Regions from separate parts of the Streptomyces sp. NPDC005799 genome, predicted to be linked through region 1. Evidence: riboswitches for the same ligand, from Rfam matches in the RefSeq annotation. Region 1 holds a riboswitch; each other region holds the start of a gene.
What was found. Region 1 has a riboswitch for cyclic di-AMP ahead of ABZ453_RS03785 (NlpC/P60 family protein). Riboswitches for the same ligand answer to the same signal wherever they lie in the genome.
Positions count from the first base shown of each region.

Region 2: another riboswitch for cyclic di-AMP. It lies ahead of ABZ453_RS18770 (NlpC/P60 family protein); the one in region 1 lies ahead of ABZ453_RS03785 (NlpC/P60 family protein).
Region 3: another riboswitch for cyclic di-AMP. It lies ahead of ABZ453_RS24970 (LysM peptidoglycan-binding domain-containing M23 family metallopeptidase); the one in region 1 lies ahead of ABZ453_RS03785 (NlpC/P60 family protein).

Region 1 is NZ_JBEXXQ010000003.1:17,898-27,511, reverse strand. It holds gene ABZ453_RS03790 (SDR family oxidoreductase) at 5-778, opposite strand; gene ABZ453_RS03785 (NlpC/P60 family protein) at 1,126-2,832, opposite strand; cyclic di-AMP (ydaO/yuaA leader) riboswitch at 2,841-3,006, opposite strand; gene ABZ453_RS03780 (DUF5997 family protein) at 3,199-3,603, opposite strand; gene ABZ453_RS03775 (LysR family substrate-binding domain-containing protein) at 3,662-4,459, shown strand; gene ABZ453_RS03770 (TfoX/Sxy family protein) at 4,467-4,799, opposite strand; gene ABZ453_RS03765 (AAA family ATPase) at 5,364-7,964, shown strand; gene ABZ453_RS03760 (FAD-binding oxidoreductase) at 8,099-9,487, shown strand; gene ABZ453_RS03755 (carboxyl transferase domain-containing protein) at 9,517-9,614, opposite strand, start outside.
Region 2 is NZ_JBEXXQ010000017.1:106,891-116,504, reverse strand. It holds gene ABZ453_RS18800 (PspC domain-containing protein) at 1-341, opposite strand, end outside; gene ABZ453_RS18795 (PspC domain-containing protein) at 528-1,820, shown strand; gene ABZ453_RS18790 (response regulator transcription factor) at 1,817-2,536, shown strand; gene ABZ453_RS18785 (NlpC/P60 family protein) at 2,555-3,619, opposite strand; gene ABZ453_RS18780 (hypothetical protein) at 4,034-4,387, shown strand; gene ABZ453_RS18775 (tellurite resistance/C4-dicarboxylate transporter family protein) at 4,365-5,360, opposite strand; gene ABZ453_RS18770 (NlpC/P60 family protein) at 5,987-7,141, opposite strand; cyclic di-AMP (ydaO/yuaA leader) riboswitch at 7,149-7,320, opposite strand; gene pcrA (DNA helicase PcrA) at 7,561-9,614, shown strand, end outside.
Region 3 is NZ_JBEXXQ010000026.1:25,646-35,259, reverse strand. It holds gene ABZ453_RS24990 (hypothetical protein) at 1-20, shown strand, start outside; gene ABZ453_RS24985 (DUF1330 domain-containing protein) at 32-358, shown strand; gene ABZ453_RS24980 (TetR family transcriptional regulator C-terminal domain-containing protein) at 368-988, shown strand; gene ABZ453_RS24975 (SGNH/GDSL hydrolase family protein) at 1,008-1,793, opposite strand; gene ABZ453_RS24970 (LysM peptidoglycan-binding domain-containing M23 family metallopeptidase) at 2,063-2,989, opposite strand; cyclic di-AMP (ydaO/yuaA leader) riboswitch at 2,994-3,152, opposite strand; gene ABZ453_RS24965 (alpha-galactosidase) at 3,458-5,530, opposite strand; gene ABZ453_RS24960 (tyrosine-protein phosphatase) at 5,701-6,498, shown strand; gene ABZ453_RS24955 (DUF6126 family protein) at 6,506-6,631, opposite strand; gene ABZ453_RS24950 (XRE family transcriptional regulator) at 6,628-7,251, opposite strand; gene ABZ453_RS24945 (hypothetical protein) at 7,323-9,614, opposite strand, start outside.

The DNA.
Region 1 (9,614 bases):
GAGTTCAGGCTCCTCCCGCGCCTCCCGGCGGATTCGCCGCCCGCATCGCGTCCGAGATGGACTTGACGCCGCCGTGCGCGGTCAGCCCCCCGTCCACCGGGATCTCGGCCCCGGTGATGAAGGACGATTCGTCGGAGAGCAGGAACACCACCAGCGGCGCGATGTCGTCCACCGTGCCACTGCGGCCCAGCGGTGTCTCCCCGATGGTCGCCGCACGGAACGCCGGGGTGGCGGCGGCGGTCATCGGCGTCTCGATGTACCCGGGATGCACGGTGTTGACGCGGATGCCCTTCGGCCCCAGCTCGGTCGCCGCGATCTTCGACAGCCCCCGCAACGCCCACTTGCTGGCGGTGTACGCCACCGGGTAGTAGCCGGTGAGCGCGGCGGACGAACCGACGTTGACGATCGAGGAGCCCGGTGGCATCAGCGGCGCGAGGTGCTGGATCCCGAGCAGCGGTCCGGTGGTGTTGACGGCCTGGACCTGCGCGAAGTCCTCCGGCCGCACCTCACCGAGCCGTTCGCGCCGGATGACACCCGCGTTGTTCACCAGGCCGTGGATCTCGCCGTACGACTCCTTCAACTCCGCGGCCAGCGCGGCCCAGTCGCTCTCCCTGCTGACGTCCAGCCGCCGCACGTCACCCTGCGGCCGCACGTCCGTGGCCACCACCCGGGCACCGGCCCGGGTCAGCGCCTCCACCTCGGCTTCGCCCTGGCCGCCCGCGGCCCCGGTGACGACGACGGTCTTCCCGGCCAGCCGCCCCTCGTACTGATCACTCATGCCGCCATCCTTCACCAGCGAGGCAGCTTCAGCTCGTACTCCGGCTGCACACGCCCGCATGTAACCGGTGTCGTCGCGGTTGCGCGTCGGGGATGGCGGCCGCGACATGGGTCATCCCGGGAATGGTCGGGGTCGAGTCCTCCAAGTACTTCAGCACACCGACCAGTTGAGGGCGACATGGACCGAGGTCTCCACGGTCCGGGCCGTGTTGGGGTCCAGCCGCAGCGGCTGCCCGGGGAAGGCCGAATTCACCGACCCTGTCCATCTCGTGCGCGACACGGTGACCGCCGAACGCCGAAGAGGCCGCCCACGGTTCGTGGACGGCCTCTTCGGTGGAGCGTGTGCTGCTACGCGGGGCGCACCGCTATGCGGATCGCGGCCTCGCCGGCGTAGTGGACCGACTCCTCGCGGATCACCGCGCCCGGTCCGGGGGCGTGGATCATCAGACCGTTGCCGGTGTAGAGGCCGACATGGCTGAAGTTGTCGTTGAAGAAGATCAGGTCACCGGGACGGCTCTCGGCGAGCGGGACCACCGTGCCGGTGCTCGCCTGCTCGTGCGTGGACCGCGGCAGCGCGACCCCGGCGGCACGCCAGGCGGCCTGGGCTAGCCCGGCGTTGTCGTACGACTCCGGTCCGACCGCGCCCCACAGACACGGCCTGCCGATCTGCGCCCGGGCGAAGGACACGGCCCGGTCCGCCTTGGTGCCGACCGGCGGCTCGGCGGGCGCCTCGGGCACCCCGGTGTCGAGGACCGACGGCTCCTGGAGCCGACGCCACTGGTCCGACACGGGCAGGCTCGAGTCGACCGCGGCGGGCAGGCTCCACGCACCGGTGTCCATGACGGACGGCTGCTGCGGGACCGCCTCGACGGTGGGCTGCTGGAAGCTCCACTGCGTGCCGGTGTCCAGGGCGGTCAGCTGCTGCTGCGCCCCCGTGTCGGTGATGGACGGACCCACGTCGGGGACGGCCGGCTGCTGCAGGCTCCACGGTTCGCTGGCCGGCACGCCCGTGTCGAGCACGGACGGCTGCTGCAGCCGCCAGGCCTCCTCCGTCGCACGGCTCGCCTGATCCGACCAGGGCGCCGGAGCCGCCTGCGGCGCAGGAGTCGCGAGCGCCGACTGCGGTGCGGCCATGGTCATCGAGGGCATGGCGGCCTGCGGTGCCATGGTCATCGAGGGCATGACGCCCGTCTGGGATGTCGTGGCCGCCGGGGACATGAGGGTCGCCTGTGGCCCCGTGGCCGTCGGCGACATGACGGTCGACTGCGGTGTCATGGCCGGCGAGGGCATCACGGCCGTCTGCTCCGGCATGGGCGTCGGCGACATGACCGCCGCCTGGGGTAGGGACGTCTGCCGGGCCGTGTACCGGTACAGCAGCTCACTCGCCGCGGCGATCTTGCGCTGGCTCTGCTCCTTGGACGTGCGCAGCGACGCCTGCCGCGGCTCGCCGCCCGTCGCGCCCGCCGCCATGGCGGACTCCTGCCGCTGCGCCGGTACGGCGGGCAGCGCGGCCGTGCCGCCACCCGCGGTCAGCTCGGCGACCGGACGGAGCGGTCCGCCCGCCGGCAGCTCGGCCACGGGCCGGCCGGGTGCCTCCAGCTCGAAGCCGGTCCGTGCCTCCGGGGAGCGCGCGGGCAGCGACGGGGCCGGGCGGGGGGAGGAGGTGCGCTGGGCGGGCATGCGGTCGGCCGGCAGGATCGCCGGGATCGTCGGCCCCAGCGAAGCGCGCGCCGCGTCGAACCACTGCCGGGTCACGTTGTCCAGATCGGGGTCCGAGCGCCTGCCGCCGCCCGCCGGTGCGCCGCGTCCTCGCGAGCCGGTCACCGTCGGCCGGGTGAAGTTCCACTGGCCGGTGTCGGACTCGGCCCGGTCGTAGAGGCTGCTCACCCGGTCCCGGACGGCCTCCCGACTGGGGGCGTCCTCCCCGGCGAGGGGCACGGCGTCGGCGCTCTGCGAGAGCATGGCCACCGAGGTGAGGGCCGCCGCGGCGAGGGTGGAGCTGCGCATCCCGGGGAGGCCGGAGCCGCCCGTGCGCGATGGTCGATCCGGCGCCATGGGAGCCGTACTCCTTCCGTACTCCGCCTACCGAGTTAGCTGTCGGGTTCGGGCGGTCGTATCCGGAAGGCATGCCCTACGACCCTTGCCCGTGCGGGCGGTTGGGCCGATTCACCCCATGATTCGGTTGGGTCCCCGGCTCCGGTTCGACACCGGACTCGGCGGAGGCCACGCGTCCCGACGGGGTTCGCCGGAGGAACTCGAGTGGCCTGGACCCACGCTAGCCAACTTGTGCGGCTGGTGTGAAGGTTGAAGGGCAGAATGTCCGATACGCTTTTGTGACCTTCGTCGTGACGAGCCGTCAGATGCCGGTTCCGTGCACACAGCGGATCGGGAGCGTGACCGACCGTCGCGACGGCGGGCGCCTCAGGACCGCGGACCGTCTTCCCGGACCGCCCGCTCGGCGTCGCGCTTCTTGATCCGCGCCGTCTCCTTGCGGACCTCCGCCTGCGTGGCCCGCTCCTTCACCAGCCACTCCGGCTGCTCCTGCTTCAGCGCCTCGATCTGCTCGGTGGTCAGCGGCTCGGTCACCCCGCCGCGCGCCAGCCCCGCGATGGAGACACCCAGCTTCGCCGCGACCACCGGACGGGGATGCGGCCCCTTGGCCCGCAGCTCGCGCAGCCACTCGGGCGGCTCGGCCTGGAGCTGGTCGAGCTGGGCGCGCGAGACGACACCCTCACGGAACTCGGCGGGGGTGGCCTCGAGGTACACACCCAGCTTCTTCGCCGCGGTCGCGGGCTTCATCGTCTGGGCGGTCTGGTGCGACTTCATGGGGTCCAGGGTATCGACCGGGTACGGGGCCCTCGACCACGGCCGGTAACCTGGCCAGGTGACAGGCTCGGAGACATCCCCCACGTTCCGGCTCGCGTACGTCCCGGGGACGACGCCCGCCAAGTGGGTGCGGATCTGGAACGAGCGGCTGCCCGGGATCCCCTTGCACCTCATCGCCGTACCGGCCGCCGAGGCGCCCGAGGTGCTGCGCGCGGGCCAGGCGGACGCGGGCCTGGTACGGCTGCCGGTCGACCGTGGGTTCTTCAGCGCGATCCCGCTCTACACCGAGACGACGGTGGTCGTGGTCCCCAAGGACCATGTGATCACGGCGGCCGACGAGGTGACGCTCGCCGATCTGGCCGACGAGGTGCTCTTCCACCCCCTCGACGACGTCTTCGACTGGGACGCTCCTCCCGGTGAACCCGCCTTCGAGCGTCCCGCCACCACCGAGGACGCCGTGGAGCTGGTCGCGGCGGGCGTCGGCCTGCTCGTCGTCCCCCAGTCCCTCGCCCGTCTGCACCACCGTAGGGACCTCACCTACCGCCCGGTCGTCGACGCCCCCCAGTCCGGTGTCGCCCTGTCCTGGCCCGAGGAAGCGACCAGCGACCTGGTCGAGGACTTCATCGGGATCGTGCGCGGCCGCACGGTCAACAGCTCCCGCGGCCGCAAACAGCAGCCGGAGGAGAAACAGTCGAGCCGGGAGGAGAAGCCCAGGCGGGAGGAGCAGCCGAGGCGGGAGGAGCAGCAGAAGTCCTCCGGCCGCCGCAAACCGGCCCCCGCCAAGCAGCCGGGCCGCGCTCCCCGCGCGGGCGGCTCCAAGCCCGGCAGGCGGGGCAGGCCCGGCCGCCGCTCGTAGGAACGGCTCACTTGGGCGGCAACCCCGCGGCGAAGGCGTACCCCTCGTCGATCCATGCGCCCAGGACCCGGTCGTCCGTCAGCGCGGACGGGTCGACGACGATCCAGCCGCGCATCGGCCGCCCCGTCATGTCGAGCAGCCGCGCTCCCGGTCGGGTCAGCGCCGCGTCCGTGGCCTCCGGCCCGACACGGACCATCAGCCCCCCGGCGCCACTCGCGCTCACCGCCATGTTCCCCCGCAGCAGAAACGCGAGCCCCCCGAACATCCGCTTCTCAGTGATGTCCGGATCGGCTCCTAGATACCGCCGAATCCGCTCGGCCAACGCTTCGTCGTACGCCATGCCACGCCTCGCTCCGTGTGCCGACTCCCAGGACTCCAGGATGGCCCCGCACGCCTGTCCGGGTCGGGCGGTGGCGGCCCGCCGGTCGGACCGGGGGCTTCTCCTCGCGTCGCGTCCGCATGGACCGCACGGCGACGCCGAAACGGTGGCGCGACGGCCGCCGTGTCGTAGCCACAAGCCGGTGGCGACGAGGGCGCGGTGGAATGACCGCCGCCGCGTCCGCGTCGGGGATACGGCCCCCTGCCGCCCGCAGGACATGCTGACACCTTGCCACCACGGCCCCGGCCCGCCCATCGGGCCGCCCCGTCCGTCGGGCCGCCGCCGTGCGTGGGCCCGTCCCCGGCCGTCGGGCCGCCGCCGTGCGTGGGCCCGTCCCCGTCCGTCGGGCCGCCGCCGTGCGTGGGCCCGTCCCCGTCCGTCGGGCCGCCCCGCCTATCGGCCCGCCCCGCCCATCGGGCCGCCCCCGTCCATGGACCCGCCCCGCCTGTCGGCCCGCCCCGCCTGTCGGCCCGCCCCCGCCCGAGAGTCGTACCGTCATCGGCGGTCGGTGGCAGAATCGACCGGGTGGACCGGGGGATCCTCGAGCGTGAGGCCGAGCTGACGCGGCTGGCCGAGGCCGCATGTCAGGCGGCGGACGGTGCCGGCTCGGTGGCGCTCGTCTTCGGCGAGGCCGGCATCGGCAAGTCCAGCCTGGTCAGAGCACTTCCGGAACGGTTGCCCGAGGAGGCGCGGGTCCTGGTCGGCCAGTGCGACGACCTCGCCACCCGCCGACCCCTTGGCCCGTTCCGTGACCTCGTCGGCAGCGTCGGTGCCGAGCTGGCCCGCGCCGTCACCGAGGGCGGCGATCGTCCCCGCGTCTACGAGGCCCTGCGCGCCGAGCTTGCCGTGACTCCGCATCCCGCCGTACTGGTCGTCGAGGACGTGCACTGGGCCGACGAGGCGTCCCTGGACGCCCTGCGCTTCCTGGTCCGGCGCATGGAACGGCTCCCCGCGCTGCTCGTCCTCACCTACCGCGACGACGAGCTGGGCCGCGGCCACCCCCTGCGCCATCTCCTCGGGCAGGTCTCCCGCGCGCCCCGGGTGCACCGGCTGCCCCTGGCCCGGCTGTCCCTCGACGCGGTCCGCACGCTCAGCGCGACCGCCGAGCTGGACGCGGCCCAGGTGTACGAGGTGACCTCCGGAAACCCCTTCTTCGTCGCCGAGGTCGTCGCGGCGGGCGGCACCGGAGGCGTGCCGCCGACGGTCGTGGACGCCGTGCTCGCCCGGATGCGGGGCCTGGACGCCGCCACCGTGGACGCGCTGGAGCAGCTCGCCGTGGTCCCCTCGGCGGTCGAACGGCCCCTGGTGGACGCCCTGTTGGCCGACGGGGTGACCGTACTCGCCGAGGCCGAGCAGCGCGGGCTGCTCGCGGTGACACCGGAACGGGTGGCGTTCCGCCACGAGCTGATCCGCCGCGCGGTCGCCGACTCCGTGCCCACCGCCCGCCGTATCGACCTCAACCGCACCGTCCTCGCGGCCCTGGTCGCCCGCCCCGGATCCGACGCCGCCCGGATCGTGCACCACGCCGCCCAGGCCGGCGACGAGGACGCCATCGCCCGCTACGGCCCCGACGCGGCACGCGACGCGGCCTCCGCCGGCGCCCACCGCGAGGCCGCCGCCCAGCTGCGGCTGGTCCTGCGCCGGCGCCGGCGCCACGGCCCGGCCGACCTCGCCGACCTGCTGGAACGCTACGCGATCGAGAGCTACACCATCGCCGACTCGGCCGCCGCCGTCACCGCCCAACGGGAGGCGGTGGCGCTGCGCCGCTCGCTCGGCGACATCCTCGCCCTCGGCGCCGACCTGCGCTGGCTGTCCCGTATCCACTGGTGGGCCGGGGACGCCGACGAGGCGCAGGACGCCGCCCGCGAGGCCGTCACCGTCCTGGAGCACGCGGGCGACGACCGGCTGCTGGCCCTCGCCGTCAGCAACATCGCCCAGCTGCGCATGCTGTCCGACCGCTACCCGGAGGCCGTCGACCACGCCGAGCGGGCCATCGTCCTGGCCCGCAAGACGGAGGACCAGGCGATTCTCGCGCACGCCCTGAACAACCTGGGGACGGCCCGCTGGCGGGGCGGCGACCCCGACGGACGCAAGCAGCTGGAGGAGAGCCTGGAGGTCGCCCTGGCCGCCGGCGAGGTCGAGCACGCCTGCCGCTCCTACGCCAACATCATCTGGACCCTGCTCGACAGCCTCCAGTACAGCGAGGCGGACCGCTATCTGCCCCCGGCCATGGACCTCGCCGACCGGGCCGAACACCTCGGCTTCCTCACCTACCTCCACGTCGAGCTGGCGATCCGGCGACTGGCCGCCGCCGACTGGGAGGACGCCGAACGGCACGCCGAGTTCGGCATCCACGACTTCCTGCCCGCCCGTTGCCCCGCGCTGACCGTCCTGGCCCGCGTCCGCACCCGTCGCGGCCACCCGGGCGCCGCCGAACTCCTCGCCGAGGCCCAGGAGATCGCCGTACGGACCCGGGAACTGCAGCGCACCGGACCGGTCGCCGCCGCGCTGGCCGAGGCGGCCTGGCTGCGCGGCGACGACGCGGCCCTGATCGAGGCCGTGGCCCCGGTGTACGCGCAGGCCCGCGACCTGGCCGGCATCCCCTACCGGGCCGAACTCGGCTACTGGCTCAGCAGGGTTGGGCAGCCGGTCGACCTGGCGGACTGCGACCACCCGTACGCCCTCCAGGCCCGCGGCCACTGGCGCGAGGCCGCCGCACGCTGGCAGGAGGCGGGCTGCCCCTACGAGCACGCCGCCGCGGTCGCCGAGAGCCCGCACCCCGCGGACAAGCTCGTCGCCCTTGCCGAACTCGACGCCCTGGGCGCCGAACCGCTGGCCCGCCGCGTCCGCTCCGAACTCCGCCGACTCGGCGTACGGCGCATCCCGCGCGGCCCCCTCGCCGCGACCCGCGGCAACCCCGCCGGCCTGACCGAACGGCAGCTCCAGGTCATGCGCCTGCTTGCCGAGGGCCTGACGAACGCCGAGATCGCCGACCGGCTCGTCGTGTCCGTCCGTACCGTCGACAACCACGTACGCGCCGTCCTGGAGAAGCTGGACGCGCCCACCCGGCGCCACGCCGCCGTACGCGCCGCGGAGCTCGGGCTCCTCCCCGAGCGGGACACGTAGGTACGCGAAACGCAGGTGCGCGAAACCTAGGTATCCGAACGCCCGAGCTAGGTGATGGCCACGGATGCCCCCGCCCGCGCTACCCGAGTAGAACGTGCACAACGGCCCGACTCACGACAAACGGGGGAAACCGTATGTCCAGCACAACCGCGCAGGCGGCACGACGGGAACTGACCGACTTCACCGGCGAGCTGATCGGCCCCGACGACGCCGGCTACGAAGAGGCCCGTACCGTCTACAACGCGATGATCGACCGCCGCCCCGCGCTCGTCGCCCGCTGCGCCGACGCCGACGCCGTGGCCCGCGTGATCGGCTTCGCCCGCGCCCACGACCTGCCGCTCGCCGTCCGCGGCGGCGGCCACCACGGTGCCGGGATGGGCACCGTCGACGGGGGAGTGGTCGCCGACCTCTCGCCCCTGAAGGAGATCCACGTCGACCCCGAGGCCCGCACCGTCCGCGTCGGCGGCGGCTGCGTCTGGGGCGAGGTGGACCGCGCGACCAACGCCTACGGCCTGGCCACCCCGAGCGGCATCGTCTCCACCACCGGCGTCGGCGGCATCGCCACCGGCGGGGGGCTCGGCCACCTCACCCGCAAGTGCGGGCTGACCATCGACAACCTCCTCTCGGCCGACGTCGTCCTGGCCGACGGGCGCCAGGTGCGCGCGAGCGCCGAGGAGAACACCGACCTGTTCTGGGCGATCCGCGGAGGCGGCGGCAACTTCGGTGTCGTCACGTCCTTCCTCTTCCGGCTGCACGAGATCAGCACGGTCGTGGCGGGGCCGACCTTCTGGCCGGTCGAGATCAGCGCCGACGTCCTCACCGCCTACCGGGACTTCCTCCCGAACGCGCCCCGCGAGGTGAACGCCTTCTTCCTGTACGGCACCGTCCCGCCGGCCCCGCCGTTCCCCGAGGAGATCCAGCTGCGCAAGACCGCCGGTGTCGTGTGGTGCCACACCAGCGGGGACCCCGAGGCCGCCGCCCGTGCGATGGCCCCGCTGCTCGACGCGCTGCCGGAGCCGCTGCTGCACGCCGTCGGACCGATGCCGCACCCCGATCTGCAGTCCATGTTCGACGGGCTCTACCCGCCCGGCCACCAGTGGTACTGGCGTGCCGACTTCGTCGAGGAGATCCCGGACGAGGCCGTCGAACTCCACGCCAAGTTCGGTGCCGAGGTGCCGACGGTCCAGTCGACGATGCATCTCTACCCGATCGACGGCGCCGCCCACGACGTCGGCCCCGACGAGACGCCCTGGGGCTACCGGAACGCCCGCTGGTCCACCGTCTACGCGGGCGTCGACCCCGACCCCGCCAACGCCGAGCTGATCAAGCGCTGGGCGGTCGACTACTCCGACGCCCTGCACCCGTACTCGGCGGGCGGCGCCTACGTGAACATGATGATGGACGAGGGCCAGGAGCGTGTCCGCGCCAGTTACCGCGGCAACTACGACCGGCTGGCCCGGGTCAAGGCCGCCGTCGACCCGGACAACGTCTTCCGCCTCAATCAGAACATCCGGCTCAGCTGACGATGTCCGCACCATCCTGGTGACCGTGTTCACCAGGTGTCGATGAACGGACGGTGCCCCGGGCGGGGGACGGGGCACCGCTCCAGCGCCGCCAGGATCCATCCACGCGACCCGGCCGGGTCGATGA
Region 2 (9,614 bases), on a different contig from region 1:
AACTTGTCGGGGGCGGCGGCTTGGTCACCACCGACGGCTCCGGCGTCGTTGCCAACAGCTCCAGCCTCCCCGCCCATGGCTCCCGCCTCGCGCGAGTCGCTCTTGGCGTCCGTGCTCTCCGCGTCCCCGGTCTCCCGTGCTCCAGCAGCCGCTCCCGCGCCCCCCTGTGTCCGCGCGCCCGCGCCCGCCTGCCCGGGCGCGCCCGCGGGTGCGTGCGTGCCCGCGTCGGACGGGGTGCCGGGGGGCGCGGCGGGTGCGGCATCCCGCGGCCCGGCGCCCGGAGTGGGGCTCGGGCCGGTGCCGGGTCCCGGACCCGTCGCGGCGTGCTGGTGATCTGTCATGTGTCCATGGTGACGGCCGGGCGCCCCCGACGGGAGTCGGGACGACCCTGGCCGGACCCTGATATCGCCCCTGAGCCGGCGCCCGGGGAGCGTTCGACGGGGAAAAGCGGGAATCGGCGAAGATCAGGGGAGTCTCGGGGGTCGACCCTGATGCCCGGCTCCGCCGACCGTGTGAGTATCGATGCCATGCCGGAAGCCGCTGCAGCGCCCCTCGTCGAACCGCGGCCGCCGCGCAAGCTCTACCGCAGCAGCGACGGCCGCTGGCTCGGTGGTGTGGCGCGGGGGCTCGCCGGGCATCTCGGGCTGCCCGTGGTCTGGGTGCGGCTCGTCTTCGTCGGCCTGTTCATGGCGGACGGCCTCGGCGCGCTGCTGTACGCCGCGTTCTGGTTCTTCGTACCGCTCGGCGTCGGCGGTGTCGGCGGGCAGCGGCCCCCGTCGCTCGTCGGCACCGAGACCTCGCCCGACGGCCGTCGCAGACTCGTCGCCCGCAAGCCGGACCGGGGTCAGATCGTCGCCCTGCTCCTCATGGTCGTGGTGGCCATGGTGTTCGTGGGCAACGTCAATCTGAGCGGCGGCGCCAAGGCCTACCTGTGGCCGGCCGTCCTCGTCGGCGCGGGCGTCGCCCTCGTCTGGCGCCAGGCGGACAACGCCCGCCGGGCCCGCTGGGCCGAGGTCGGCAGCCGCCGCCGTACCCTCACCCTGCTGCGCGCGGCGGGCGGTGTCCTCCTCGTCACGGCGGGCGTCTCCGGCGTCTTCGTCCTGCAGGGCTCCGCCGCCCATCTCGGCTCGGTCCTCCAGGCCGCGCTCGCGGTGCTGGTCGGGATAACGCTCCTCGCGGGGCCGTACCTCGTCCGTATGACCCAGGACCTCTCCGAGGAGCGCCTGATGCGCATCCGCGCCCAGGAGCGCGCCGAGGTCGCCGCCCACGTCCACGACTCCGTGCTGCACACCCTCACCCTGATCCAGCGCAACGCGGAGAACGCCAGCGAGGTGCGCCGCCTCGCCCGCGCCCAGGAGCGCGACCTGCGCACCTGGCTCTACAAACCGGAGGGCACCGGCAAGGACGAGGCCGACGAACCCGCCAACCTCGCCGACGCCGTGCGGCGCAGCGCGGCCGAGGTCGAGGACAAGCACGGCGTCCCCATCGAGGTCGTCGTCGTCGGCGACTGCCCGCTCGACGAGAGAATCGGCGCACAGATGCAGGCCGCGCGCGAGGCGATGGTCAACGCCGCCAAGTACGGTGGCGAGGGCGGCGCGGTACAGGTCTACGCCGAGGTGGAGGGGAAGACGGTCTTCGTGTCGGTCAGGGACCGCGGTCCAGGCTTCGACCTCGACTCGATACCCGCCGACCGCATGGGGGTCAGAGAATCGATCATCGGCCGCATGGAGCGCCACGGCGGCACGGCGCGGCTGCGCGCGGTGCCGGACGGCGGCACGGAGGTCGAGCTGGAGATGGAGAGGGCGGAGAAGACGTCATGAGCGACCCGACCGGGGCGAACGAGCCCGTGGAGGCGACCGGCGGGAGCGCCGGCGAGCGGCACGTGCGCGTGGTCCTCGTGGACGACCACCGTATGTTCCGTACCGGTGTGCAGGCCGAGATCGGCCGGACCGACGAGACCGGCGTCGAGGTCGTCGGCGAGGCCGCGGACGTCGACCAGGCGGTCACCGTCATCACCGCGACCCGGCCCGAGGTGGTCCTCCTCGACGTCCATCTGCCGGGCGGCGGCGGCGTGGAAGTGCTGCGCCGCTGCGCCGCGTTGATGGCCGACGCCGAGCAGCCGGTGCGTTTCCTCGCGCTCTCCGTGTCGGACGCGGCGGAGGACGTGATCGGGGTGATCCGCGGTGGCGCCCGCGGCTACGTCACCAAGACGATCACCGGCACCGATCTGGTGAACTCCATCTTCCGCGTCCAGGAGGGCGACGCCGTCTTCTCGCCGCGTCTGGCCGGCTTCGTCCTGGACGCCTTCGCCTCCACCGACGCCCCGCCGGTCGACGAGGACCTGGACCGCCTCACCCAGCGCGAGCGCGAGGTGCTGCGCCTGATCGCCCGCGGGTACGCCTACAAGGAGATCGCCAAGCAGCTGTTCATCTCGGTGAAGACGGTCGAGTCCCATGTCTCGGCGGTCCTCAGGAAGTTGCAGCTGTCCAACCGGCACGAGCTGACCCGGTGGGCGACGGCGCGCCGGCTGGTGTGAGCCTCGCGCCACGCGCGCTCACACCACGCGCGTGGCGCCCGCGAACGGCATCTCGTCGACCGGGGCGATCTTCACCGGCTCCGAGGGGTTCGGGGCGTGGATCATCCGGCCGTTGCCGATGTAGATGCCGACGTGGCTGATGCCGGAGTAGAAGAAGACCAGGTCGCCCGGGAGGAGTTCGGAGCGCGAGACGCGGGTGCCCGCGTCGATCTGGGCGTAGGTGGTGCGGGGGAGGGAGAGGCCCGCGGAGCGGTAGGCGGCCTGGACCAGGCCCGAGCAGTCGAAGGCGCCCGGGCCGGTAGCGCCCCACACATAGGGGCTGCCGAGTTTGGAGTAGGCGTACGAGACGGCCGCCGCGGCCCGGGAGCCGGGCGCCTGGGCGGTCGCGGAACCGGGAGCCTCCAGACCGACCCGCGCGTCCGAACCGGACCGTGACGCACGCGTGCCCCCGTCCGCCCCGATCCGGGCGCGTTCCTCGGCCGGCAGCGTGTCCAGCAGTCGCCGTGCCGCGGTCAGCTTCCCGGTGATCGTCTTCTTCTGGCGCCGCAGCTCGGCCTGGCGCGCCTTGAGCGCGGTCAGCTCCACGCGCGCGGCTCCGCGCAACCGCTCGATGTCCAGCAGCTGTCTGCGGACGTCCGCCACGGCCGCCGCCTGCCGGGTGCCCGCCCGGTCGACGAACTCGGCCCCGTCGAGGTACCGGTCGGGGTCGTCGGACAGCGCGAGCTGCACCGCCGGGTCGATGCCGCCGGCCCGGTACTGTGCCGCGGCCATCGAACCCAGCGCGTCCCGGGCCGAGTTCAGCTTGTCCGTCTTGCGCGCCGCCTGGTCCCGCAGGGCCGACAGCCGCTTCTCGGCCGCGTCCGCCTTCTCCTTCGCCCCGTCGTACTTCTCGGTGGCGGTCTCCGCCTCCTGGTACAGCTTGTCCACCTTCGCCTTGACCTGCGCCGGCGTCAGCTTCGGCTCGGCGTGTCCGGTCCCGTCGAAGGCCGTGGCGGTGGCCGCGCCCGCGAGCGCGATGGTGAAGGCGGTGCGGGCCGTGTTGCCGCCGAGCGAACGCCGACTGGGCTTGCGGTGCGCTGCCACGTGGACTGCACGTCCTTTCGTACGACCGCCCCGTACCGAGGCGGCTTACGCGTCCGGCGACGGCCCGCACAGGGGGAACGGCCCGCCGCCGGACCTTCTCGGCGGTGGTGGCCGGCTGCCGCCCCTGGCCCGGGCGGCGGTGGGGAGCCGGTCACCTGGGGGAGGACGCTAAACCTGACGGTGTCGGCGGGGTAACGCCTTGTGCGGAACTGCCGCGAGCGGACCGGCGGGTGACCGTATACGACCGTGAAGGCGATCCGGGACCGTCGACTTCGCGCAGGACGCTGACCGAAGTGACGGTTTCGGGACACGTACGGGCGGCAAGGTGCTATGGGCCGCATATATGCGGGATCGGGTCAGGGAAGGCGGGCCGGTGTCGGACGCCCCATGCGCCCCTGTTTAAGCTCCGGCCTCATGGACGTACTCATCCACCTCTTCGTCGGCCTGCACATCGTCGGCATCGCCGCGCTCCTCGGCGGTTTCCTCACCCAGCTGAAGGCGATGGGCCGAGGTGAGGCCCGCTTCGTCCCGGGGATGCTGCACGGCGCGCTGACGATGCTGGTCACCGGCGCGATCCTGGTCGGGCTCAACCAGGCCGACGACCATCACGTCAACAACATCAAGATCGGCGTCAAGCTGGCGCTGCTGGTCGTCATCCTCGGCCTGGTCTATGTGAAGCGGGACGAGGAGAAGGTGGACAAGAGCCTGTTCGGGCTGGTCGGCGCGCTCACCACGGCGAACATCTTCATCGCGGTGCTGTGGACCTGAAGCCTGCGAGGGCGGCGGCGAGGGCCTGAGCGGCGACCGCCAGCCACGCCGCCACCGCGATCCACAGCAACACCTGCCCCGGCCCCTTGAGCCACGGCACGTGCAGGGCGGCGGCGACCGACAGGACGGCCGTCGCCGTCATCCCCATCGGGAACACGGTCGCCCAGCGGCGCACGTCGTAGGCGGGCCGCGGCCGCATCACCTCCGCGACGAGCAGTACGGCGTACCAGGCCGCGTCCAGCGCGAGCAGTGCGAAGGTGACGGTGCGCAGGACACCGCGGTCGTCGCCGCTCCACAGATACAGGGGCGGGCTGTCCGCGGCCACGAGGCTCGCGCCGGCCAGCGCCGAGATGGAGAGCGCGCCACCCGCGACCCACTGGTCGCCGGCGCCCTCCACGACCTGCCGCAGCTCGAACCGGACGAAGGCGAGACCGTAGAGGACGAGCCCGAGCCAGAACAGCACGAGCGCGGTGTGCGCGAGCCACGCCGTCGACTCCGCGGCCGCGAGCACGGCGCCGAGCACGGCGAGCCCCTGGGTGGCCACGCAGCACAGGAACACCGCGCCGGGCATGCGCCTGCGCCAGTGCCGTACGACGTCCACGAGCAGCACCGGCCACAGTACGGCCGCCAGCGCGAGCAGAGCCTCCGCGAGGGTCTGCCATCCCAGGACCGCGAAGCGGGTGCCGAGCACGGTGGTCGCCGCGACGGCGGCGAGCGACCCGGGCGTCCCGGCCTCCGCCAGCCATCTCTCCCGGTCCCACAGCAGCCGCGCGGCGAAGTCCGCCGCCAGGCCCAGCCACCCCACGCAGGTCAGCACGAGGGCGATCCGCGACACCGTCTCGTGTCCCGTCAGCTGAAGCCCGACCGACAGGATCCCGGTCGCCATGACGGCGGCCCCGGCCGCGGGCGGCCGCTGCGCCCACCACACGAGGAGAGCGGAGCGGTCGGGCACGGGGCTGCTGCTGCCGGGCATGCGGCCGATGGTAGGGAGCCCGGCCCGGAGTCCGAGAAGGCACGCGCGCGGGCGGAGGGAAATACGCGCGGGCGCGCGGAGCAGGGGAGGGGCGCGGACCGATGCCTACGCGCCGAGGTGCGGTTGTGCACCACGGCACACGAACGACACCCCACGCCTATCGCAACAGTTTGCGCGCCCCGCACCCCACGGCCGTGCGCCGGCGCGTGAAGGGGCCTCGCACGCCTGCCGGTCGCTGGGCCGGCGGGCGCTCGGAGACCTTCGCGCGCCGCGCATCCCACCGCCGGGCGGCGCCCGAAGTGGCCCTGCACGCCTGTCACGCGCTGGGTCGGCGGGCGCTCGGAGACCTTCGCGCGCCGCGCATCCCACCGCCCGGTGGCGTGCGAAGCGATGCCGCACGCTGCAGCACGTCTGGGGGCTGCGCCAAGGTGTTTTGCGCGGCCCGCACCCCACGGCCGTGCGTCGGCGCGCGAAGCGGCCTCGCACGCCTGCCGGGCGCTCGGTCGGCGGGCGCTCAGGACTGTCACGCGCCCGCATTCCACCGCCGGTGGCGTGCCAAGTGCGTCGTGCGCCCGGCGGCCTCATTCGGGGCGCACGAGACCGTCCGCGCGCCCCGGCTCACCGCCTCACGCCGGGCGTACCACGCTGTGGATGATTGACTCGCCGGCGTAGTAGATGGACTCCTCGCGGACGTACGCGCCCGGCTTGGGGGCGTGGATCATCATGCCGTTGCCGATGTAGACGCCGACGTGGCTGATGTCGTCGTAGAAGAAGATCAGGTCGCCGGGCTGGGCGTCGGCGAGGGAGACGGTGGTGCCCGCGTTCACCTGGTCGTAGGTGGTGCGCGGGAGGTCCACGCCCGCGGCTTTCCAGGCGGCCTGGGTGAGGCCGGAGCAGTCGTAGGAGCCGGGACCGGTGGCGCCCCAGACGTACGGCTTGCCTATCTGCGCGCGGGCGAACGCGAGCGCCTTCGCGGCCTTGGCGGCGTAGGAGGAGTCCGTGGTGTCCGTCGTGCCGGTGTCCGAGGGGGAGGTGCCGTCCTGGGACGCGGTCTCCTCCTGGGCCTTGCGCGCCGCCGCCTGCTGCTGTGCCAGCTCCGCGGCCTTGCGCGCGGCCTCCTGCTGCTGCTTCTCCTCGATCGCCGCGAGCCGCGCCTTCTCCTCGGCCGTCAGCTTCGACAGCAGCTCGCGCGCGTCGGAGAGCTTCTTCTGCACCGTGGCCTTGGCGGTCTGCAGATCGTTCTGCGACGTGCTGAGCGTCTCAAGGCTCCGGGAGGCCTCCTCGCGCTTCCGCATCGTCGCGGACTGCTCGGTGAAGTAGTCGTCGACCTCGCTCTTCTGGCGGGCGGTCAGCCGGCCCATCAGCTGCGTCTGGTCGAAGTAGTCCTGCGGGGAGTCGGCGAGCAGGAAGGTCGCCGTGTCGGGCGCGGCGGCACCCGTCCGGTACTGGGCGGCGGCGAAGGAACCGAGCCGGTCGCGCTCCTCGTTGAGCTTCTGGGCGCGCTTGGCGACGTCGTTGAGCAGGGAGTCGACCCGTCTGCGCTGCTTGGTCGTCTTCTCCGTGGCCGCGTTGTACTTCTCGGTGGCCGACTCCGCCTGGCGGTACAGGTCGTCGACCTTCTTCTCGACTTCCTCGAGGCTCGGGCCGCCGTCGGCCGAGGGGGCGGCGTTGGCCGACTGGGAGAGCAGGGCCACGGAGGTGAGAGCGGCCGTGGCGAGAGCGGGGGTGCGTATGCCTGCTACGCGCGTAACGGCGGGACGCGTCTTGCGGTGCGACGCCAAGACCGGCGACTCCTTCCATCGTCCGCCTACCGGGTTAGCTGTCGGGTTCGGGCGGGTGGTTCGGAAGGGTTGCCCTACGGCCGGGGCCCCGGAAGGGGGTCGGCCGATTCACCCCAAGGTCCTCGTGGGTCCCCGGCTCCGGCTGCGCGGCGGCGCCCCGGACTCGGCGGAGGCCGCACGGCCCGGCGAGGTTCGCCGGTGGGGGTCGTACGGCCCGTCCGAACGGTAGCCAACTCGTGTGGCCCGTGTGAAGGTTGATGTTCGATTTGTCCGATACATTTCCGTGACCTTCGACCGGCCCCGCCCGCCCGGCCACGTGCGGTGATGGCGCGCCACGGAGCGTGTGCGGGGTATCGGATCGGGCGATGTTCTCAGGGCGGCGGCGGGCTGTCAGTGGGGCGCCCTAGACTCGGAGAGCGATGAGCAGCCTCTTTGACGACAGCTTCCTGGCGGACCTCCAGGCCCCTCGCGGGCACGCGGAGGAACCCCCGCCGCCGCCCGAGGACGATCAGGCACCGGAGCCCGTTCCGGACGACCTGTTCGGCGGGAAGTTCGACGTGCCGCCGGACCGGGACGCCTACTACCGCGACGGCGCCCCCCGTCCGGCGATCGACCCGGCGGCACTGCTGGACGGGCTGAACGAGAACCAGCGCGCGGCCGTCGTGCACCATGGCGCCCCCCTGCTCATCGTGGCCGGCGCCGGCTCCGGCAAGACCCGTGTCCTCACCCACCGCATCGCCTACCTCCTGGCCGAGCGGAACGTGCACCCGGGCCAGGTCCTGGCGATCACCTTCACCAACAAGGCCGCCGGTGAGATGAAGGAGCGGGTCGAGCAGCTCGTCGGCCCGCGCGCGAACGCGATGTGGGTGATGACCTTCCACAGCGCGTGCGTGCGCATCCTGCGCAGGGAGAGCAAGAAGCTCGGCTTCACCTCCTCCTTCTCGATCTACGACGCCGCCGACTCCAAGCGCCTGATGGCCCTGGTCTGCCGCGACCTGGACCTCGACCCCAAGCGCTACCCGCCGAAGTCCTTCAGCGCCAAGATCTCCAACCTGAAGAACGAGCTGATCGACGAGGAGGACTTCGCCGCCCAGGCAACCGACGGCTTCGAGAAGACCCTCGCCCAGGCCTACGCCCTCTACCAGTCACGGCTGCGCGAGGCGAACGCCCTCGACTTCGACGACCTGATCATGACGACGGTCAACCTGCTCCGCGCCTTCCCGGACGTCGCCGAGCACTACCGCCGCCGTTTCCGGCACGTCCTGGTCGACGAGTACCAGGACACCAACCACGCCCAGTACGCGCTCGTGCGCGAGCTGGTGGGGACCAGCGAGCACCCCGTCGACGTCCCGCCGAACGAGTACGACGTCCCGCCCGCCGAGTTGTGCGTGGTGGGTGACGCGGATCAGTCGATCTACGCCTTCCGCGGGGCGACGATCCGCAACATCCTCCAGTTCGAGGAGGACTACCCGGACGCGACGACGATCCTGTTGGAGCAGAACTACCGCTCCACCCAGACGATCCTGTCCGCGGCCAACGCGGTCATCGAGCGCAATGAGTCCCGCCGCCCCAAGAACCTGTGGACCAACGCCGGCGCGGGCGCGCGCATCACGGGCTATGTCGCCGACACCGAGCACGACGAGGCCCAGTTCGTCGCCGACGAGATAGACCGTCTCACCGACGCGGGCGACGCGAGGGCCGGGGACGTCGCCGTCTTCTACCGGACGAACGCCCAGTCCCGTGTCTTCGAAGAGGTCTTCATCCGCGTCGGCCTGCCCTACAAGGTCGTCGGCGGCGTCCGCTTCTACGAGCGCAAGGAGGTCCGGGACGTCCTGGCCTATCTGCGCGTGCTGGCCAACCCCGAGGACTCGGTGCCGCTGCGCCGCATCCTGAACGTCCCCAAGCGCGGCATCGGCGAGCGCGCCGAGGCGATGATCGACGCCCTCTCGCAGCGCGAGAAGATCAGCTTCCCGCAGGCGCTGCGCCGCGTCGACGAGGCGTACGGCATGGCCGCGCGCTCCGCCAACGCGGTCAAGAAGTTCAACACGCTGATGGAGGACCTCCGTACGGTCGTCGAGTCCGGTGCGGGCCCGGCGACCGTCCTGGAGGCGGTGCTCGAACGCACCGGCTACCTCGCCGAGTTGCAGGCCTCCACCGACCCGCAGGACGAGACCCGTATCGAGAACCTCCAGGAACTCGCGGCCGTGGCCCTGGAGTTCGAGCAGGAGTCCGGTGAGGGCGAGGAGTCCCCGGGGCTCGCCGACTTCCTGGAGCGGGTCGCGCTGGTCGCCGACTCCGACCAGATCCCCGACGAGGAGGAGGACGGCTCCGGGGTCATCACCCTGATGACCCTGCACACCGCCAAGGGCCTGGAGTTCCCGGTGGTCTTCCTCACCGGCATGGAGGACGGCGTCTTCCCGCACATGCGTGCGCTCGGCCAGACCAAGGAGCTGGAGGAGGAGCGGCGGCTCGC
Region 3 (9,614 bases), on a different contig from region 1:
GCGTGCTGGGGGCCGGATAGGGTCGGGCGGCGTGACGGTTCGACTGTGTTGTCTGCTGTGGGCCCGGCCAGGTGCCGGCGAGGCCCTGGGCGGTTACGAGGACAAGGTGCTGGCGCTGCTGGGCGAGCACGGCGGGCGGGTGCTGCAGCGGGCCCGCGCCGACGGCGCCGAGGGGCGTCCGGACGAGATCCAGCTGATCGAGTTCGACTCGCCGGCCGGTTTCGACGCCTTCATGGCGGACGAGCGGCGCGCCGCCCTGGCCGACGAGCGCGACGCGGCGGTCGCGCGGACCGAGCTGTACCCGGTTGAACTGGTCGGACAGCGGCCCGACCCCGCGCCATCAGCGGCGACGGAATAGGGTGACCGCGTGGCGAGAGTGCGGTTGAGCGTGGCGGAGCGGCGTGAGGAGTTGCTGCGGGCGGCCATCGAGCAGATCGAGGCGCGGGGCGTGGCGGCGGTCAGGATCGCCGACGTGGCCTCGGCGCTCGGCGTGAGCAACGCGCTGGTGCTGTATCACTTCTCGACCAAGGAGAAGCTGGTGGCCGCCGCGTTCACCCACGCGGCCGAGGACGACCTGGCGCATCTGCGCAAGCTGCTCGGCCGGCGCACCACGGCGCTGCGGCGGCTGCGCTCGGCCGTGCGCTGGTACGCGCCGACCGGGCAGGCCAAGGGCTGGCGGCTGTGGATCGAGGGCTGGGCGGCCGCCCTGCGCGAACCCGTGCTGCAGGAGGTCACCCGTGACCTCGACCGGCGGTGGAAGGCGGCGCTGGCCGAGGTCATCGCCGAGGGCGTGGCCGCGGGCGAGTTCCGCTGCCCCGACCCGTTGGGCACGGCCCTGCGGCTGACGGCGCTGCTGGACGGGCTCGCCGTACAGCTGACGTCCTACCCGGGCGCGGTGTCACGGGCCCGCGCCCAGGAATGGGTGGACGAGGCGCTGGCCCGTGAACTGGGCCTGGAGCGGGAGGCGTTGACCGCGCCGGAGCGGTGAGCTCCCGCACGCGTCGCTCTCAGGCCACCGGGGCGATCCGCATCTTGATGTCGTCCGGCGACAGCGCGCCCTTGGCCGTCACATGGTCGCCCGAGGACTCCCCGCGCAGCCGGCGCCCGATCCACGGCACCAGGTACTCGCGCGCCCAGTGCACGTCGTCCCGCCGCACCTCGAGGGTGCCGCGCGGCGGCAGCGGCGGCCAGGGCTGGTCCGGGTCGGCCGGGACGTCCAGGCCGAGGACCTGACCCGCGCGCAGCGCCACGCGCGTGTGACCCTCGGGCGAGAGGTGCAGCCGGTCGTCGTCCCAGGCCCTGCGGTCCTGCACGGTCTTGAGGGACCACAGGTCGAGCACGGGACAGCCGTACCGGTCGGCGATGGCCCGGACATGTCCGTTGTAGGTGGCGATCTTGCCGCGCAGATGCTTGAGCACGGGCACGCCACGGGTGTCGAAGCCGGTCGTCACCATGACGGTGCCGGCGGCGCCGGTGAGCCGGGCGACCGCGCGCTCGAAGCGCTCGGCGACCTCGTCCGGGTCGGTGCCGGGCCGGATGATGTCGTTGCCGCCGGCGCAGAAGGAGACCAGGTCCGGGGCGAGTTCCTCGGCCTGTGGGACCTGGTCCGCCACGATCTGGTCGAGCAGTTTGCCGCGCACGGCGAGGTTGGCGTAGGCGAAGTCGCCCTCGGGCCGCCGGTCCGCGAGGAGCACGGCGAACCGGTCCGCCCAGCCGACCATGGCTCCGTCGGGGCCGGGATCGCCGACGCCCTCGGTGAAGCTGTCCCCCACCGCGACGTACGACCCGATCACTGCCCTGCTGTCTCTGCTGTCACTTTTCGAATCGTCTGCCACGGCGGCCATGATTCACCTTCGAATGTGACCTACGCGACCGTAAGAAAGGGTTGACGGTCGGTGAGATAAGCCACGTCCAAAGGGTTGGCCAAGGCAGGAATAACTCTCGGATCACCGACGTTGAGGAGTCGATCGCCGGACGGCGAAATCTCTGCAACACCGAAGGCCGGACCCGGGGATCGGGGTCCGGCCTTCGGCAGCATGTCGGGCGCGCGGTCGGCGGGGGGTCAGCCGACGGCGACGCCCTTGGAACGGAGGTAGGCGACCGGGTCCACGTCGGAGCCGTAGTCCGGCGTGGTGCGGATCTCGAAGTGCAGGTGCGGGCCGGTCACGTTGCCGGTCGCACCGGAGAGACCCAGCTGCTGGCCCGCGCTCACGCTCTGGCCGACCGAGACGGAGATCTGGGAGAGGTGCCCGTACTGCGCGTAGTGGCCGTCGGCGAGCTTGATGACGACCTGGTTGCCGTACGCGCCGCCCCATCCGGCGGTGACGACGGTGCCCGCGCCCACGGCCTTGACCGGGGTTCCGGTCGGGACGACGAAGTCGACGCCGGTGTGGTAGCCGCTGGACCACATGCTGCCGGCGACGTGGTAGCCGGTGCCGATGGTGCCGCCGGACACCGGGAGGGTGAAGCCGGTGCTGGTCGACTCGGCGGTCTGGATGGCCTTCGTCGACTTCGACGCCTTTGACGAGGAGGAAGCGCTCGACGAGGAGGGGGAAGAAGCAGCGGGAGTGGAGGACTTGGTGGCGCCGGTCGTCGCCTTGCCGCCCAGGGTGAGCTTGAGGCCCGGGTGGATCAGCGACGGGTCGTCGCCGACGGCCTGGCGGTTGTCCGCGTACAGCTTGTGCCAGCCGCCCCGGACGCGCTGCTCGTCGGCGATCTTCGCGAGGTAGTCACCGGCCCGGACCGAATACGTGCGCACACCCGTGTTGTTGGCGTTCGCCTTCTTCTCGGTCGCCTTCTTCTCGGCGGCCGGAAGCGACTGGACGGACTTTTCGGAAACCGACTGGGAAGCCGACTGAGCGGTGGCCGCGTGGGCTCCGGTGGCCCCTATGAGGGGGAGGGCGAGAGCGGCGCCGCCGGTTCCGGCGACGGCGATGGAGCGAGTGAAGCGCTTGGGCTTCGGGCGGCGGTGCTTACCCTTCGCGGGCATGGCGAATTCCTCTCCGTCGCCTGCGAGGTGAGCTGTCGGGTGCGGGCTGGAGATGCCCGGCCGCGCTTTTCGGCGCGGCTTTACCCCTAGCCGTTCCGGAGACCGGAACAGGCGTCGTACCTGTGGGTCCCCCGCTCCTGCCGTTCACGGGTGAGTTGTGCGGGCTCCGGGCGGCGGCAGGATTGGGCGTCCGTCCGGATGGGTGGCGAACGTAAGCGACCAGGACGCAAAGGGACAAGCCGCGGTTCCCTGTGCATGCGTTTCTGTTGATCGACTGCGGGAATTCACGGTCACCCTCCGTGAATTACAGTTCCATCCCTTTGTCCAAAGCCCCTTGAAACCCTTATGAATTACGTGAACATGACGGGCCACGCACCGTCACGGATATGACGCTCCTCACGTGACGGTGCTCCAGCATTCCCCATTCCAGAGCGAGTTGGAATGAAGACACCAATTCGGACAGAAGGCTCAGATACGACGGAGCCGGATGACTTTCGCATCGAGGTCGCCGCGCAGCCCGGTGTCCAGCCCGTGATGCAGCAGTACGGCCCCACGGTGAATTTCGCCCGTTTCAGGGCATTCGTAGGAGGCTGTCGGGTCGAGTCCGCTCAGCCGCAGTGCCGGTACGGGCTCGCCGTAACTCTGTGCCTGGAGCCAGGCCAGGACGACCGACTCGTCCCCGCGCACGTACTGCACGGCGCTGAGCCCGCCCGTCGGGGGCCGCAGGCGGTGGAGGTCGCCGTGCTGCACCAGGGGCCGGATCTCCTTGTAGAGGCTCACCCAGTCACCGGCTTCGGCGAGCTCCTCCTCGGTCCACTGGGTGAGGTCTCCGCCGACTCCCAGCACACCCGCCATGGCGCTGACGAACCGGAAGCGCAGGGAGCTGGCCCGGTCGTTGAGCTGGGTGTTGGGGCTGTCGGTGACCCAGGCGGCCATCACGCGCGCGGGGTGGATCTGGCTGAAGCCGTGCTGGATGGCGAGCCGGTCGAGCGGGTCGGTGTTGTCGGAGGTCCACACCTGGTCGGTACGGCTCATGATGCCGAGGTCGATCCGGCCGCCACCGCCCGAGCAGGACTCGAAGACGACGTCCGGGTGGGCCGCCCGCAGCCGGTCCAGCAGCGCGTACAGCGCGCGGACGTGGTCGACCCACAGGCGCTGCGGGTAGGGGTCGCCGGGCCAGCCGGCGTCGGTGAAGCAGCGGTTGAAGTCCCACTTGACGTAGTCGACAGGGGCGCTGGACAGGAGCGTGTCGAGCTGCTGCCAGAGGTACTCCTGGACGTCCTCGCGGGCCAGGTTCAGTACGAGCTGGTTGCGGAACTCCGTGCGCCTGCGGCCCGGCTGGAACTGCACCCAGTCGGGGTGGGCGCGGTAGAGGTCGCTGTCCGGGTTGACCATCTCGGGCTCGACCCAGATGCCGAACTGCATGCCGAGGGCGTGCACGTAGTCGGCGAGCGGCGCCAGGCCCTTGGGGAAGCGGTCGGGGTTGGGCGTCCAGTCGCCGAGCCCGGCACGGTCGCTGGTGCGCTTGCCGAACCAGCCGTCGTCGACGACGAACAGCTCGACGCCGATGGCGGCGGCCCGGCGGGCGAGCGCCCCCTGCTGCTCCTCGGAGATGTCGAACTCCGTGGCCTCCCAGGAGTTGAACAGCACCGGCCGGTCCCGGTCCGCGTCCGGGATGACGTACGCGCGCTGGTAGGCGTGCCAGGCGCGGCTCGCGCCGCCGAAGCCGCCGTCGCTCCACAGTCCGGCGAAGACGGGGGTGGTGTACGACTCCCCCGCGCCCAGGAGCAGCAGCCCGGAGTCGTCGTACCCGGCGCCGCCGGTGATCTGCACCCGCGCGTCCGGGAGCTGCGCCACCGCGATCCGCCAGGAACCGGACCAGCCGAGCGCGCAGCCGTAGACCTCGCCGCGCTCCTCGGTGGCGTCGGTGTCGAGGGCGACCCAGGGCAGGTGCTGGTGCCCGGTGTGGCCGCGGCGGCTGCCGATGACCTTCTCGCCATGGGTGAGCGGCGCGGCGGTCAGCAGGGACTCGGCGGCCCAGCGGCCGTGCAGCTGGGACAGCCGCCAGTCCTCGCGGTCGGGCAGCGTCCAGGTGGCGGCGTCGGCGCGCAGCAGCTCCAGGGGCGCCGGTCCCTCGTTGTCGAGGCTCACCCAGCGTTCCACGACGTCGTGCCGCATGCGGTAGTGCAGCGTGATGACGAGCCCGCCGTCGCGGAAGCGCAGCCGCAGATGGTCGCCCTCCGCCTCGTGCGTCTCGAAACGCCACTCGGTGCCGCGCCGCTCCTCGGTGCGCACGGACAGGGCGGGCCGCGCGAACCGGGGGCCGCCTTCGACCGGGTACTCCTCGCGGCCGTCCAGCGGCGACTCGAAGGGCCGGTAGACCGGCAGCGGGCGAACGGCGAGCGCCTCGGCGTCCGCGAGCGCGATCCGCGGGCCCCAGTGCAGGTGCAGCAGCTCGTCGTCCTCGGTCAGATGGACGGCGTACCCGCTGGCCGGACCGGTCAGGAGCCAGGTACGGCCGTTGTCGGAGATCTCCAGCATCAAGCCCTCACACGTTCGAACAGGTCCGATCAAGCGGCAACATCATCAACGTCAGCGGGCCTCGGCGGCAACGCCTGTGGACAACTCATTGCCTGGGGAACCCATGTCGTATCGTCGAGGAGGTGCCCGTCGTCGAGCCGCGCCGGCGGGGCCGACCCCGAGGAGGCCCCGTGACGCAGCAGGTCCCGTCGACCGAGCCCGAGCTGACCGCCGTGCGCAACTTCCGCGACGTCGGCGGGCTTCCGACGGCGGACGGTCGGCGGGTGCGGCACGGAGTGCTGTTCCGCAGCGGCCATCTCGCGCACGCCACGGAGGAGGACACCGCGTTCCTCTCGTCGCTGGGACTGCACACGATCTTCGACTTCCGCAACGCGGCGGACCAGAAGCTGGAGGGCCCGGACGTCGAGCTGCCGGGCGTGCGCAATGTGAACCTGCCGCTGACGGATCCGGCGGACGGCTCCGGGTTCTGGAAGATGGTCCGGGACGGTGAGATCGACCAGCTGCGGGAGATCCTGGGCGACGGCAAGGCGGCCAACCGCATGATCGTCTCCTACCGCACGATCATCCGGGAGCGCACCGCCGAGCACGCGCGTGTGCTGCGTTCGCTCGCCGAGGACAGCGTGCCCGTGCTGATGCACTGCGCGGCGGGCAAGGACCGCGCGGGCCTGTCCATAGCCGTGACCTTGCTCGCGCTGGGCGTCGAGCGGGAGGCGATCGCCGCCGACTACCTGGAGTCCAACGCCAAGCACCGCCGCTACAAGGTGCGGCGCAGCAGCTCCTCCGGCGCCGGCTACTCCCCCGAGGTCATGGAGCTGCTCAGCCCCCTGTTCGAGGCGCGCGTCGAATACCTGGAGGCGGCCTTCGAGACCATCGAGGAGACGTGGGGCGGCGTCGAGACCTATCTGGAGCAGGGTCTCGGGGTGACACCGGAGATCCGCGAGCGGCTGCGGGAGCGGCTGCTCGACTGACCGCGGTCTACTTGGCGCCGACCGCGAACAGCAGATAGACGAAGGCCGCGAACAGGTGCCCGGCGGCGATGTAGATGATCAGCCGCACCCACAGGGCGCGGGGGAACTTCTCTTCCATGTTGCTGTTGCTCATGGCATGTCTCCGGTGTCGGGGCCCAGGCACAGCGCGGCCGTGGGACTCTGCAGCAGGGTGTGGACGAACAGGAGCTCGACGCCGTCGGCGTCCTCGGCGGCGATCCGGTGCGGGGTCAGCGAGTCGAAGTGCGCGCTGTCCCCCGGTCCGAGCCGGTGCGTGGTGTCGCCGAGGCGCAGCCGCAGCCGTCCCTGGAGGACGTACAGCCACTCCTCGCCGGGATGCACACGCACGATGTCGCCCTGCGAGCCGTGCGGCACACGCACCCGCAGGGCCTGCATCCCGCGGCTGGACGCACCGGCCTGCCAGTACGTCCAGCCGCCCGCGACGGTCGGTTCCATGTCGGCGGCGCGTACCACGGCGTCCCGTTCGGCAACCGTCTCGCCGAGCAGCTCCGAGACGGTCGTACCGTAGATACGGGCGAGGGCCAGCAGCACCGGCAGTGAGGGCTGGCGCTGCCCGGTCTCCAGCCGGGAGAGATGGGCCGGTGACAGCCCCGCGGTGCGCGCCGCCGCCTCCAGGGTGAGGGCGGCACGCCGGCGCAGGGCGCGGAGCTGCGGCGCGACGGCGGGCAGGACCTCGTCCGGCCCGGCCGGGGGCCCGGTCTCGGGAGAGCTCATGCTCTCCATTGAGCCGCACTCTTGCCTGCGCGGCAAATTTCTTGCCTCAGAGGCAAACAGGGCTCAGGGTGTCATTCCGGGGCCGTCCTCGTCTCGTACGCCTTGTACCGTACGTCGGGGTCCGGGTGCCGGCGCAGCAGCCGCAGGAGCGACCGCCACTCCTCGGGCCAGCCGAGGCCGCCGGCCGTTCCGTCCACCAACTGCGCCGCGAGCAGACCGGGCACCGTGCCGCCGTCGCGGGCCAGCCGCTGGGCCGCCGCCAGCATGGCCGCAGCCCGTTCCGGCCGGGCTCGGTGCGCCCAGCCCGTCTCCAGCCGGCCCGCAACCTGGAGCGCGACCGCCGTTCCGGTGCCCTCCAACGCCTGAGCCAGGTCCAGCAGCCGCCCGAGCAACTGGTCCGGTTGCTCGGTTCGGTCCACCAGTCGGCGCAGCAGACTCGCCCGTTCGGCCGCCAGCAGCGGTTCCGGCGCGAGCAGCGCGGCGATCTCCTCGAGCACCTCCAGCCGTTCGACGACGTTGTAGGAGAGCGACACCAGGGCCCGCAGTCGCTGCAGCGCCGGCAGATCCCGGTCCGCCAGCGCCTCGCAGCCGCCCTCGGGCGTCCGCATCGCGGCCAGCAGCCGGGTCACCGCGCCGTGGAAGGCACTGCCGGGAGCGGCGCCGGCCACCGGGTGGGGCGGGTCGGCGAAGGCGAGGTCGCGCAGCACCGATGCCGCATGGCTCCAGTGCTCCCGGTTGTCCAGGTCGCACACCGTGCCGGCGATCCGGTCGGCCAGCCCGGGCGCGTACCGGGTCCAGGGGGCCAGCCCGCGCAGGAAGGCCCAGCCGGAGAAGTCCTCGTGCGAGGCCAGACCGGCGTCGTAGACCGCGTCCACCACCGCCGCGTACCGGTCACGCTGCACCTCGGCCAGTTCCCATGGCCCCACCTCGACGACGGCCCGGAGTACGCCGGGGGTGTCGTCCCGTGCGGCCGCGTCCAGCAGGTGCCAGGCCTCCGGCACGCCCAGGAGGGGCGGAAGCACGCGGATCACGGCGGTCCGGACGTCGGGGTGCGTGTCGGGGGCGAAGCCGCGCGCGAGCAGCGCCACCGCCTGACGCGGCGGCAGGAAGCGGGCCGCGAGGCGCACGGCCTCCTTGCGGGAGGTCACCTTCGCGGGCCGCTCCCCCGTCAGCAACGGGCTGAGGGCGGCGGCGAGTTCGGAGGGGGCGCTGAAGCGGGCGGCGCGGCTCGCCGCGTACACCGCGACCCGGGCCCGGTCACCGGCCGCCTGGTCCAGGAGCACCGGCAGGGCGTCCTGGGGGCGGTCGGTCCAGGACAGCGCGGCGAGCGCCGCCTCGGCGACGACCACCTCCTCGTCGTCCTTGTGCCGCATGGCCAGGGCCAGACCCACCTCCGGCACCGGGGCGGCGGCGCGGAGCGCGGCGGCCCGGTCGTCCAGGGGCCGGGAGCGGTCCTCGGTGATCTGCTCGGCGAGCCGTGCCGCGGCCCGCTGCTGGCGGGGCAGCCAGCGGTCGGCGGCGCCGAGGTCCGGCAGCGGGCGCGCCGCCCCGGCGACCAGGAAGCGCCCGTACGGCGGGGTGTCGGCCAGCAGGGCGTCCAGCAGGTCCGTGCGCTCGCGGGACAGCACCCGCCGTACCGGCGCCAGGACGACCGCCGACGGTTCCCGGCCGACGATCCGGGCCGCCCGTTCCCCGCGGCTGGCCGGTGCGGCCAGCCACAGCGTCGCGGCCGCCTCGAACGTCATGTCGTCGCCGCGCTCCAGCGCCAGGGCGAGCATGTCCTGCAGCGCGGGCATCCGCCGGGCCCGCGGGCCGAACGCGGCGGCCAGGCCGAGCAGCAGCCGGAAGTCGGACCGGTCCGCCGCCGCCTCCAGCCAGGGGCGCAGCGCCTCGAACACCTCGTGCTCCTGGCCGCGCCGCAGGACGCGGTGCAGCGGCCCGAAGTCGGGTACGCCGACCCGGCCCGTGATCCGCTCCAGCGTGCTCAACGCCCAGGCGCGCAGGGCCGTTTCGTCGTCGCCGGCGTGCTCGACGAGGACGCGCTCGGCGAGGGTGCGCAATGCCTTCAGGGTGCCGGCCGAACAGTCCCGGGCCTGCAGGGCGTCGAGGGCGACCCGGTCGAGCGGCTCGGCGTCCGCGGAGGTGAACAGCCGCGGATGCGACTCGGCGAGCGCCTCCAGCGCGGCAGAGCGCACGAGGTCCTGGTCGTTGCGGAGCCGGCCCGCCGCGACCAGCACCTCGGTGATCGCCTCCCGGCCGCCGTCCCGGGCCGCGCAGGCCACGAACAGCGGCCAGGCGGCGGCGCGGTCGTCGGCGTCGGGCCGCCGTATCGCGGCGATCAGGAAGGCGCGTGCCTCGTCGTA